2 regions of the Catenibacterium mitsuokai genome follow, and region 2 is predicted to be linked to the other one. Evidence: a T-box and tRNA genes for the amino acid it is inferred to sense, from the RefSeq annotation. Region 2 holds a T-box; the other holds one or more tRNA genes.
What was found. A T-box is a leader RNA that pairs with one kind of tRNA and senses whether it is charged. The one in region 2 lies ahead of alaS (alanine--tRNA ligase), so its partner is inferred to be a tRNA-Ala.

Region 1 (6,879 bases), 100 kb from region 2:
AAGGTGAAGGTCTTATGATAACATATAATCCTAACTTCTTTGCAAGTTCCAAAAAGGCACATACATCTTTTTGACCATCAAAATCAAATTTTCCTTTATATGGCTCATGCAAATTCCATGGGATATAAGTTTCAACAGCATTACATCCCATGTCTTTTAAATCTAATAAAGTATCTTCCCAATATTCTGGAACAATTCTAAAGTAATGAACTGCTCCAGAAATAATTTTGGTTTTCTGCCCGTCTATAATAAAATCTTCTTTGATTTGTATTCTATCCAAAACGGTTATTCCTCACCATTTCCAGCATTTCCAGCATTTTCAAATTTTGGGTTATTAGCTAATTTAACAAATGGGAAGTAAATAATAACAGCAAGTGCTAAGTTAACTAATGATAAGATAATTGAACGCCAGTCAAAAGCTGTACCAAAGAAACCATATAGAACAGGAGGCATTACCCATGCAACGTTTTGTGTTACTGGAGCAACTAAACCTAAAGCTGTTGCTGCATATGCAACACCTGACATTACGATTGGACATAATAAGAATGGAATAAATAGAATTGGATTTAATACTGTAGGTAAACCATACATAACAGGCTCTCCAATGTTGAATAAGCAAGGAGCAATACCTAATTTAGCAACCTGTCTGTAATGTTTATTCTTTGATACCATGAAAATTGCGATTAATAATCCTAATGTTGCGTACCATACGAATGCACCATATGACACACTAGTCCATAAATAAGGAATTTTTGTACCAGCCTTATATGCTTCAAGGTTAGAAAGTAAAGCAACACCAAATACACCTTCCATGATAGGTGCCATAACGTTTCCACCATGGATACCAAAGAACCAGAATAACTGAGTTAAGAATGCAACAGCAATAACTGAAACCGGGCTCTGAGAGAATCCTAATAATGGAGCCTGTAATACATCATAGATTCAATCGATAATTAGTTTACCAGTTAACTGGTCAAATGCAAATGTAAGAATTGCAACAACATACATTGCAACAAAAGCAGGAATAATAGATGTGAAAGGAACAGCGATTGCAGGTGGTACTGAATCAGGTAACTTAATAGTAATGTCTTTCTTCATAATCTTAGCGAAAACAATAACTGCTAAGAAGCCAATAATAATTGCAGTGAAATAACCTCTAGAACTTACCTGGTTACCAGGAATCAAGCCACTAACAGTTACTGATAAAGATCCCTTTGCATAACTTAAGCCAGCTACTTTGTTAAGAGCTTTAGCAACACCACTAGTTACACCTGATACTTCAAATGCTTTTGTCATTGATGTTCCTAAAGAAATAACAAATGATGATAATGCGACTAAGCCACCTGATAGTTTATCAACTTCGTATACTTTTGCAATGTTATAACCCAAAGCAAAGATGAATACAAGTGATACAATAGCAAGTGAACCATTAAAAATAAGACCGTTGATGTCTACTAACCACTGGAATGTTTTAGTAATTCCATCCCATCCGAACTATGAAGGGAAGTCTACTAAAAAGGCATTAATCAATAAAGCGATTGATCCTGTCATAACTACAGGCATAGTTGCAATGAATGAATCCCTTAATGCAACTAAATGTTTTTGAGTACCGACTTTCATAGCAATCGGCATCAATTTGTCGGACATAAAGTCCATAAATTTCTGATACATTTTTCTCTCTCCTCTTTTAATTGATATTACATCGATGTTTTATCTGCTATGATAGTAAAACATTTTAGTAAATAAATCAATTGTTTTACTCTATTTTTATACGTTTTTACTATTTATTTGACGATTTTACAGTTATAAGACCAATAAACTAATTATTTTACTGATTTTTTACCTATATTTCTTTAAATTAATAAGTAAAACAATTCTTTTATCTAGAAAAGTAAAGCATAATATTTTACCAACAAAATACAGTTTTCATTCTTCGTGAACTATTACATTAAATATACATTTATTTTTCAACTATATACTCACACCATTGGTATAATAAAGAAATCAAACAACTTTTTGTAATACCCATAGCCTGCATATGATATTAATCTCATCTTTCTCATGCCATTTAAAAGAATCCTATTAAAAACGTCTTTTATACCAGTAGTTTGTGGGTATTCAAGTTAATAATTTGTTTTTACAACTTTCATGCTATTTAAGATAATATCGCATCGGAATCAGATTTTCCTGGTTTCTCCGATTTTCCCAATTTCTGTATAATTTCTTTATTTTTTTATTGACGTGTCTACTTCTACATGGTATTATAGGTGAGCAGTCAAGAAATGGGCCTGTAGCTCAGTTGGTTAGAGCGCACCCCTGATAAGGGTGAGGTCGATGGTTCAAATCCATTCAGGCCCACCATTTCTAAAACTGTTAAACATGGGCCTGTAGCTCAGTTGGTTAGAGCGCACCCCTGATAAGGGTGAGGTCGATGGTTCAAATCCATTCAGGCCCACCATGTTTATTTAAAATTTCTTTGGGGCCTTAGCTCAGCTGGGAGAGCGCCTGCTTTGCACGCAGGAGGTCAGGAGTTCGATCCTCCTAGGCTCCACCATTTAGAACTTAACAGACACATATGTGTCTGTTTTTTTATTTCATTGCGTAAAAAAGAACCATAGTCCTACATAAAGGATTATGGTTCTTTACTTTTAGTAACCTGCACCAGTGTCTGTATTCTTCATGATTTTAACTAGGCGGCTTGTACCAAGTCTGTCAGCACCAAGTTCGATGAACTTTTCAGCATCATCAAATGACCTAATACCACCTGCTGCTTTTACTTTAACTCCTTCACCCACATGATCATGCATTAACTTTACATCATCAAATGTAGCGCCTGCAGTTGAGAACCCTGTTGATGTCTTAATGTATTCTGCACCTGCATTTGTGACTAATTCACACATCTTGATCTTTTCTTCTTCTGTAAGAAGACATGTTTCAATAATAACCTTTAAGATTTTACCATCACACGCTTCATGAATCTGACGGATTTCATCTTCTACTTCTTCATATCTCTTATCTTTTAAGAATCCGATATTAATAACCATATCAATTTCAGATGCACCATTTGCGATAGCATCCTTTGTTTCAAATACTTTTACTGCAGTTGTACTGTATCCATTTGGGAATCCAATAACTGTACAGATAGGAAGTTTACCATCCACATATTCTGCTGCCTGTTTCACATAAGCAGCTGGAATGCATGCAGATGCTGTACCATATTTGATTCCATCATCTAGGATTACCTTAATGTCTTCCCAAGTGGCACTCTGAGCTAATAATGTGTGGTCTACTTTTTTTAAAATATCATTTGTATTCATTTTATTTTTACCTCTCTTTACATAAACTATTATAACAGTTTATCTAAAATAAAGTAACCAATTATGTTTTCCGGCATCTTAATTCCAATTTTTTGTAATTATTGCACCTATAATCGTAAATGTATCAGTTTCTTTTAATTTCCTTTTTCTTAATAAAAAGAATAAGTTAAGCTCAAATTATAGTTTTCTTTGTTTCTATATTACTATAATGCTATAATGGGTGAAATATTAATAAGGAGGTTAATATAATATGTTAGATGCATTTGCGAATAACTGGACAATACTTGTTATTTCCTTCTTTATCTATAGTTTCTGTGGGTGGATCTGGGAATCACTTATCTGCCCTATCGCCACAGGTCATAAGATACATAACAGTGGTTTCTTAACCGGACCTTGCATTCCTATTTATGGATCAGGTGCGATTGTTGTATGTGCTTTATTTCCTATCTCTAAAGATTGGTCTCTTATTTTTATAGAAGGAGCTATTGTCGCATGCTTTATTGAATATCTCACATCTTATTTCATGGAAAAGATGTTTCATGCAAGATGGTGGGATTATTCTCAAATGAGATTTAATTTAAATGGTCGTATCTGTTTAGAAGGCTTCTTTATCTTTGGTTTCTTCTCTGTGACTGCCGTAAAGAATGTACAGCCATATCTAACTCATATGCTTATACAATATGATTATATTCCAATGGTTATTGCTTCTACTGTTTGTATCACACTATTCACAAGCGACTTCATTACTACACTTGTTGAAGCCACTCATCTTGCGAAAAAGCTTGAGACAGTCTCTCAGGATCTTAAGAAGTTTGCCGATGAATTAGAACTAGATATTCATAATGAAATTACAACAGATGATATCTTTAAGATTGCACGTCAATTAAAGGATAGTCACCGTGAACATCTTATTAAGAAATATTCACATCGTCGTTTAGTCAAGGCATTCCCTGATATCTTAAACAAATACCACACAAAAACTCAGAAATAATGCATCTGAGTTTTTTTCTTTTGTGTAAACGGTTATAATAAACAAGAGGAGGTGTGACCATGGAAAAGAATGCATTATTTAAACTCAGTTATGGTTTGTATGTATTAGGTGTAAATGATGGTAATAAGCCTAATGGCTGTATTATTAATACAGCTGTACAGCTCACAAGTAATCCTTATCGTATTGCAGTGACTGTGAATAAGGCGAATTACACTCATGATGTATTGATGAAGTCAAAGAATATGACTTTATCTGTGCTTGATATCACATGCCCTTTTGATATCTTTAAACGATTTGGTTTCCAGAGTGGTAAAGAGATTAATAAGTTTGATGGTTTTGATATGTATGATTTGAAAGACTCATTACCTTACTTAACACAATATGCAAATGCATATATGAAAGGTCATGTTATAGAAACATTGGATGAGTTAACACATACGATGTTTATTGTAGAACTTGATGATGCTGTTATCTTAAATGATCATGATTCTATGACATATGACTATTATTTCAAGAATGTGAAACCAAAACCAGAAAAGAAGAAAAAAGGATGGGTATGTAAGATTTGTGGATGGGTCTATGAAGGTGATGAATTACCTGAGGATTTGATCTGCCCAATCTGTAAACATCCGGCATCTGATTTTGAGCCACTTTAAGCAGGAGGAAAAGGAATGTTTAATGTAAGACAAATAAGTGATGATTTTTATTATGTAGGAGGCAATGATAGACGTTTAGAACTATTTGAAAATGTTTATCCTGTTCCTGATGGTGTAAGTTATAATTCTTATTTATTAGTAGATGATAAGACTGTCTTATTAGATACTGCAGATGCAGCGATTGCTCATCAGTTCATAGAAAATTTAGAACATGTACTAGATGGTAGAACACTTGATTATGTAGTCGTCAATCATATGGAGCCTGATCATTGTGCAACACTTTGTGATATTGTAATACGTTATCCTAATGTAAAGATTGTGGGTAATACTATGACATTCCGTATGATGAAGCAGTTCTTTGATTTTGATGTAGATAGCCGTGCTATAGTTGTCAAGGAAGGCGATACTTTAGAAACTGGACATCATGTATTAAACTTCGTTACTACACCAATGGTACATTGGCCTGAAGTCATGATGACTTATGATTCTACAACTGGTATTTTATTTAGTGCGGATGCATTTGGTACTTTTGGTGCACTTCATGGCAATCTATTTACAAGTGAAATGGACCTAGATGAATCATTCTGGAATGAAGCAAGACGTTATTATACAAATATTGTTGGTAAATATGGTGTACAGGTGACTAATGCCTTAAAGAAAGCATCTACTCTCGATATCTCAATGCTTTGTCCACTGCATGGACCTATATGGGATGAAGATATTAACTTAATGGTAGAACATACTGCTTCTTGGGCTGCTTATAAACCTGAAGTAAAGGGTGTTATGATTGCTTATGGTTCTATTTATGGCGGTACTGCCAATGCAGCGGAGATTCTTGCAAGTAAGTTAAGTGAAAAAGGTATTCACAATATTAAAGTATATGATGTATCTAAGACTGATCCATCTTATATCTTATCTGAAAGTTTTAAATATTCTCATCTAGTATTCGCAAGCGCATCTTATAATGCGGGTTTATTCACACCTATGCAGAACTTATTGGTAGAAATCAAGGAACATCTTTTACAGAATCGTACATGTGTTTTAATTGAAAATGGTACATGGGCACCAAGTGCTAAGAAGACTATGAAAGCTATTCTTGAACCATTATCTTGGAATTATATCGGTGAAGGGCTCACTATTAAATCACGTATGAAAAATGCAGATTATGAAAAAATTGAAGCTCTTGCTGATGTGATTGTAGAAGATATGAATGAAGAACATCAAGTTAAGGAAGAAGCTCCTGTGCGTAAATGGCGCTGTAAGATCTGTGGTTATGAATATAGCGGAGAAGAACTTCCTGAAAACTTTATTTGTCCTCTATGTAAACATCCTGCTTCAGATTTTGAAGAAATAACTGAATAATACATACAGTCAAGTCGAAGAAACATTTGTTTCTTCGACTTTTCTATTGACAACATATTAATATATTCATATAATTAAATATGTAAAAACGTTTATATGAGGAGGAGCCATGGAAAAGAGAAATGAATTCTTAAATGCGAATGAAGATGTTGTTTCAAAGGTTTTAGAGAATCAGCCTGATGATGAATATCTTTATGATTTAGCCGATTTATTTAAGACATTTGGTGATTCTACAAGAATCAAGATTCTCTATGCTTTATTTGAAGGTGAACTATGTGTAGGTGATTTAGCTACTATATTACAGCTTTCTCAGCCAGCCATTAGTCATCAGCTTAAAGTATTAAAGGATGCGAAACTAGTAAAGTTTAGAAGAGAAGGAAAGGTTATCTTCTATTCATTAGATGATGATCATGTAAGAAGTATTTTATCTATTGGTATGAATCATATTGAAGAGTAAAGGAGAAAATAATATGAAAAAGACTTATAAGGTAGATGTAGATTGCGCAAATTGTGCAAATAAAATGGAAGAAGCAGTAAAGAATACTGAAGGTGT
Region 2 (6,879 bases):
GTTTTCATCTAAGTAAGAACCAGCCTGTCCAACATGTGAACCTAAGACATTCTTTAATGCGGCATCTAATAAGTGAGTTGCTGTATGGTTATTTTCAATTAAAGTACGACGTGCTGTATCCACTGTTAATTCTACAGTATCACCTACATGTACACTGCCACTCGTTAACTTAATATAATGTAAATGCTGACCATTAGGAGCCTTTAATACATTAGTGACTTCCGCATCAAACTGATCAGAATGCGCAGAACCTGTATCTGCACACTGACCACCCATTTCAGCATAGAAGTTAGTTGTTTCAACGATGATTTCACCTTCATCAGTCAGTTCATCGACCTTTTCTCCATCCTTGAATAAACCTATAACTGTAGTCTTACAAGGTGCTGTGTCATAAACGAAAGTAGAAGGAGTAGTGAAATCCATTAAATCAATCTTCTGAGAAGCCATTGATTCTCTTTCACCACGTGCTGCACGAGCACGATCCTGCTGTGCTTTCATTTCTACCTGGAACCCTTCGCTATCAACAGTGAAACCAGATTCTTCTGCGATTTCAATAGTTAATTCTAGTGGGAAACCATATGTATCATATAACATGAAGGCAGTAGAACCATCAATCATCTTATCGTCAGAGTGTGCAATAACATCCTTGATCTTCTTTTCACCCTGAGATAATGTCTTATGGAATGCCACTTCTTCTTTCTTAACAGCTTCCTTAACGAATTCTGCTTTTTCTGGAAGATAATCATAGAATTCTTTCATGTTATCTACTACAACATCTACTAAAGTATATAAGAAAGGCTTATCGATACCGATGTTCTTACCGTAACGAACAGCTCTTCTTAAAATTCTTCTTAATACATAACCACGTCCTGCACGGTCAAACATAGCACCATCACTTAATGCGAATGTTACAGTACGGATATGATCGGCAATAACTCTATAAGCCATCTTATCTTCTGCATACTTTACATCAGCTAATTCTTCTGTTGCATGAATGATAGGTAAGAATAAGTCTGTATCAAAGTTTGTTTCACCTTCCTGGATGATTGAAGTAATTCTTTCAAGACCCATACCAGTATCAATATTCTTATGTGGTAATTCTTTATAATCTTTACGATCAATTGTAGGATCACAATCAAACTGAGAGAATACGATATTCCAGATTTCTACATAACGATCATTTTCCATTTCTTCAAAGAATAGTCTTTCGCCGATATGATCTGGGTCATATTTTTCTCCACGGTCATAGAAAATTTCACTATCTGGTCCACCAGGTCCTGCACCGATTTCCCAGAAGTTATCTGCAGTCTTTAAGATATGTGATGGATCTACACCACATTCTTTAGTCCATACATTGTATGCATCTTCATCATCTGTATAAACAGTGATATATAATTTATCTTTATCAAAAGCAAGCCATTCTTCCCCTGTTAAGAATTCCCATGCAAAATGAATTGCTTCTGTTTTAAAATAATCACCAATAGAGAAGTTACCTAACATTTCAAAGAATGTATGGTGACGTGCTGTCTTCCCTACGTTTTCAATATCGTTTGTACGAATAGATTTTTGTGCATTTGTGATACGATTACATGCTGGTTTTTCTGTACCATCAAAATATTTCTTTAATGCTGCTACACCTGCATTGATCCATAATAATGTTGGGTCATCATGTGGAATCAATGAAGCACTTGGTTCAACCATATGTCCCTGTTTCTTGAAATATTCAAGGAATAATGCACGAGTCTGATTACCTGTTAACTTTTTCATAATATCCTCCTAAATAAAAAAGCCGTTCCTTAAAAGGAACGACTTAAATCGCGGTACCATCCTTATTCATAGATACTATCTATGCCCTTTATGACTTTAACGCAGTCATACGTTGATGTTTACATCACTCTCGAAAGGAGCCTTCCTTCATACACCCAAGAACTTGCACCACCCGTTCTCTCTCTTAAGACCTCTATGAAGTACTTGTCTTTCTCAACGATTATGCACCTATTATACATAAAAAAAAGATAAGGCGCAAGCCTTATCTCTATTCTTCGATTAAAGAACCTTCTGCAAGCATTTCACCCTTGATTGGTAATAACTTGTAGATAAGTTTCATAAATACTGCATCAAATGGTAACATGATTACTGTAGTTACAATATTGAATACTGTATGGAAGTTTGCCACCTGATGAGCTGGAGTTCCAGAGAATTCAGCAATCCATGATAATAATGGTGTAGCAGAACATATAATCAAGAAGAAGATTGTACCTACCAAGTTAAATAAAACATGGAATGTCGCAATACGCTTAGAATTTCTACATCCAGTCACTGATGCAAGAATGGCAGTAATACAAGTACCGATGTTTAATCCACATACCATGAATGCTGCTGTGCTAAATGGAACTAAGCCCTTAGTTGCAAGTGCAGAAAGGATACCTACTGCTGCACCAGAAGACTGAATCAAAGCAGTAAAGGCAGCTGCAAATAATACTGCAAGTATTGGATTAGAAAGAGTTGTCATTAATTTAATAAAGACCGGTTCCTTCTGAAGTGGCACAACGGCCCCGCTCATCATATTCAGGCCCATGAAAAGGATACCAAATCCAGTCATGACTGAACCAATGCCTCTTACCTTACGACTCTTAAAGAATAAGCACATGAAGACACCCACAACTGCAAAGACCGGTGCAACAACACCTACATTAATTGCAATCATCTGTGCTGTAATAGTTGTACCGATATTAGAACCCATTACAACCCAGATACATCTGTTTAATGTCATCAAGCTAGCATTCATGAAACCAATCAACATAACAGTCACCGCAGAAGAACTCTGCACAGCAGCTGTTACACCGATTCCGACAAGAACACCTTTAAATTTTGTATTTGTTAATTTTTCTAAGATAGTTTTTAAGCGGTCACCTGCAGCATCTTCTAAGGAATCACTCAAAACCTGCATTCCATACAAAAAGAGTGCCAGCCCACCTAACAAATCAAGCCAGTTAGTTATTTTCATAATCTCGTTTTCCTTCTTTTACCACTCCATTATAACGTGTCTCCACGCAAATGTCGTTAACTAAATGTTAAAATAATCTTAAGTTTATGTAAAGTACTTTACAAAAATAACTTAAATTTAATGTTTTTAACGAATTATTTACTTGATTATTCGAAGCCAGATATCGAAAAAGTAGAAGTATTCTGTCTCTCCTGAAAGCGTTTGATTAATGTTGTGCGTCTTTGTTCATCCTGATTATTATGTAGACCTCGAATAAAGACACCATGATCCCCTAAGATAAACAAAGACTGCTTAGCTCTTGTGATACCTGTATATAATAAGTTCTTCTTCATCATGATGCTATATTCTGGCAGCACTGACATAATAACAATCTTAAATTCATTACCCTGAGATTTATGAACGGACATACAATAAGCATGCCTTAACATATTGAATTCACTGGTACGATAATTGACAAACTGACCATCAAAGTCCACTGTCAAGCTGTCATAAGGTAAGCCTGTATCTTCCTTTCTTTCTATTTCTACTAGAATACCTACATCTCCATTATAGACATCATCATCCGGACGATTTCTTAATTGAAGAAGCTTATCTCCTTCCCTAAAGATCTTACCGCCCACTTTGATTTCAGCTTTATCACTTGTGGGTGGATTAAAAATAGCCTGTAATGATTCATTTAAAGCATCTATACCTGCAACACCACGATACATAGGAGCAAGTACCTGTACATCGGATGCATCATAGCCTTCTTCGACTGCCTTTTTCACAATAATCTGTACACAATGAGCGACATCTTTATTAGGACAGACAGTAAAATGAATATCACGATAATCATCAAAGACATGTGAATCATATTGATCGTTTCTAATATCATGGGATAATGCCACAATGCCACTGCCTTCTTCTTGACGATAAATAGTCTGTAAGCAGATATGAGGAATACCACTCAATAACATATCCTTTAAGACATTACCTGGTGATACAGATGGCAGCTGCTGGTCATCACCAATAAGCAGAATCTTATGAACATGACCACAGGCATCTAGTAATTTAGAAAATAAGAGAGTATCTACCATCGAGAACTCATCAATAACAAGGAGATCTATATCTAAAGGATGATCGGCATTCATAGAGAATGTATTAGTAGATATATCCCATTTTAATAAGCGATGAATAGTGGATGCCTCTAGTTTAGTTAATTCTGATAGTCGCTTAGCCGCACGTCCTGTAGGTGCTACTAAGCCAATCTTTTCATCAGGATATAATGAACGATAAACCTTTAAAATAGCCTGTACGATTGTTGTTTTCCCTGTACCTGGACCACCTGTTAAAATAAGCGCAGATTCTTCTAAGAACTTCTTAATCGCATTCTTCTGTATTTCATCATATGTAATACCCTGTGATTTTTCTGCTCTTTTAATTTTTTCATCAATTAAAGACTCTTCAATAGGATTAGCTGATTGATTTAGATAACGTTCAAACTTTTCAGCAATCATCTTCTCACTCTCATATAAATCACCTGGGTAATAACGATCTTCTTCCTGAATTACTTTTGTACCTGTAATATCATCTAGATTCTTCTCAAATAATTCATCAGGACATTCAGGTAGCATACGTCTGAAATTATGATAAAAAGATTCATAATCACTATAGGTACTTCCTGTTTGAAAGCATAAATCCATTAAAGAAGCCAGAATCCCTGCCTGAATACGTTTTTCATCAAGTGGCTCTACACCGGTTTTCATTGCGAGTTCGTCAACACTTTTAAAACCAATACCTTCTATATCATCAATAAGACGATAAGGATCATTCTGTAATACATCAAGTGTCTTCTCTTTATAATAATTCTGTATTAAAGTCAGATTACGCGTAGAAATTCCATTGCCCATAAAGAAAGATAATACCTGCTGATCATAATCCTGACTCGTGAGTATACCAACAATATTATTTTTAATTGTCTCACTCATATGAGGAATCCCATTTAAACACTCTGGATTCTCCTTAATAGTTGTAAGAGCTTTTTCACCTAAAGCATCTACAATTCTTTCAGCCATCTTCTTACCCACTCCCTTAAAGAGCGGTGAAGAAAGATAGCGGATAATCTCACCTCGATCATCCGCTAGAATTATCTCATAAGAAGACACCTTGAATTGTTTTCCATAACGTGGATGTGTCACATAGTTTCCTTTAATACGATAACGATCATCATTATTGACATAGGACATATTTCCTGTAATAGTGATTTCTTCATCATCTGTCTCAAAAACTGCAACTATATATTTATTTTCTGGATTATAGAAAATAACCTTACTTATAATGCCTTCATATTCTTCCATTATAGATAATCAATCTCCTTGCCGTCTTTATAGACTTTATCAATCGTACCTCCGCCTAGACATACATCTCCATCATAGAAGACAGCTGCCTGTCCTGGAGTGACCGCCTTGATTGGTTTCTTAAATGTAACATAAAGTGTTGTTTCATCAATAAAGTGTAAAGATACATCATTATCTTTCTGGCGATATCTAAACTTAGCCGTACAATCATATTCACCTTCTGGCTTTGTTTTAGATACCCAGTTCACATCAGTAATCAATGCGCCATGAGACAATAACCATTTATTACTATCTCCCTGAGCAATATATAAAATATTCTTATCATAATCTTTTCCAACGACAAACCAAGGCTCACCATTACCGCCAATACCTAAGCCTTTTCTCTGCCCGATTGTATAGTACATAATACCCTGATGATCACCAATAACCTTCTTAGATACAATATCCACCATCTTGCCTGATTTAGCAGGAATATAATTCTTTAAGAATTCTCTAAAGTCTCTTTCACCAATGAAGCAGATTCCTGTAGAGTCCTTCTTATGGGCTACAGGAAGATCAAGTTCTTCCGCAATTCGTCTTACTTCAGGTTTAGTGAGTTCACCAATTGGGAACAGTGAGTTATTTAACTGATTCTGATTCAATTGACATAAGAAATAAGTCTGATCCTTATTATTATCTACACCACGAAGCATCACAGATTCTTTTCCTTCAGTATGAACAACACGGGCATAATGTCCTGTCGCAATATAATCAGCATCAATAGACTTAGCATAATCTAAAAAGGCTTTAAATTTTATATGTTTATTACATAAGATATCAGGATTAGGTGTACGACCTTTCGCATATTCTTCTAGGAAATATGTAAAGACCTGATCCCAGTATTCTTTAATAAAGTCCACTCTACGAATTTCAAGCCCAAGATGAGTCGCAACAGCCTGCGCATCCTGATAATCTTTTTCTTGTGGACATACATCGTCATCATTTGTAGGGTTACCTAGAATATCATTATTTAATGAACTATCCCAGTTTCTCATAAATACACAGATTACTTCATAACCTTGTTTCTTTAATAAATAAGCAGCAACGGCACTATCTACACCGCCACTTAATCCAAGTACAACTCTTTTCATGTTCTACCTCCCTTTGTCTAGTATTCTACCACACAAAAAAGGCTCTTGAAAGAGCCTCCTATTATTCTGCGTTCATTCTTGTCATTGGAAGCATTGCAGCACCGATAGCACCACAGTCTTCTAATTCTGTTTCAAGTAGTGGAATATGATTTCTCATACCTACATGAATCTTCTGATTGAATTCTTTTGTTAACTGGTCTAGGAAATACTTCTTAGACTTCATAACACCGCCACCTACTACAAAGCAATGTGGATCAACTGTATGTGCGATATTTGCGAATAATGTAGCAAGTTCACTAATACATTCATCCGCAATACCCTGAGCTGTTTCATTACCTTCAGCCGCTAATCTAAATACATCACCTGCATGATGTACTAAATCCTTTCCAAGAGCTTCCTGACCCTT

Region 1: it has a tRNA-Ala gene. The T-box ahead of alaS (alanine--tRNA ligase) is inferred to sense a tRNA for this amino acid. The anticodon was not compared.

What each region holds. Positions count from the first base shown of each region.
Region 1 covers NZ_CP102271.1:706,520-713,398, reverse strand. The annotation lists gene NQ499_RS03575 (glycoside hydrolase family 35 protein) at 1-280, opposite strand, end outside; partial or broken gene NQ499_RS03570 (PTS sugar transporter subunit IIC) at 286-1,437, opposite strand; gene NQ499_RS03565 (hypothetical protein) at 1,495-1,671, opposite strand; tRNA gene NQ499_RS03560 (tRNA-Ile) at 2,285-2,361, shown strand; tRNA gene NQ499_RS03555 (tRNA-Ile) at 2,382-2,458, shown strand; tRNA gene NQ499_RS03550 (tRNA-Ala) at 2,479-2,554, shown strand; gene deoC (deoxyribose-phosphate aldolase) at 2,649-3,317, opposite strand; gene NQ499_RS03540 (putative ABC transporter permease) at 3,568-4,308, shown strand; gene NQ499_RS03535 (flavin reductase) at 4,368-4,964, shown strand; gene NQ499_RS03530 (FprA family A-type flavoprotein) at 4,980-6,326, shown strand; gene NQ499_RS03525 (ArsR/SmtB family transcription factor) at 6,436-6,783, shown strand; gene NQ499_RS03520 (cation transporter) at 6,797-6,879, shown strand, end outside.
Region 2 covers NZ_CP102271.1:808,374-815,252, reverse strand. The annotation lists gene alaS (alanine--tRNA ligase) at 1-1,767, opposite strand, end outside; T-box leader at 1,799-1,993, opposite strand; gene NQ499_RS04090 (Na/Pi cotransporter family protein) at 2,036-3,007, opposite strand; gene recD2 (SF1B family DNA helicase RecD2) at 3,154-5,343, opposite strand; gene mnmA (tRNA 2-thiouridine(34) synthase MnmA) at 5,343-6,473, opposite strand; gene NQ499_RS04075 (ROK family protein) at 6,535-6,879, opposite strand, start outside.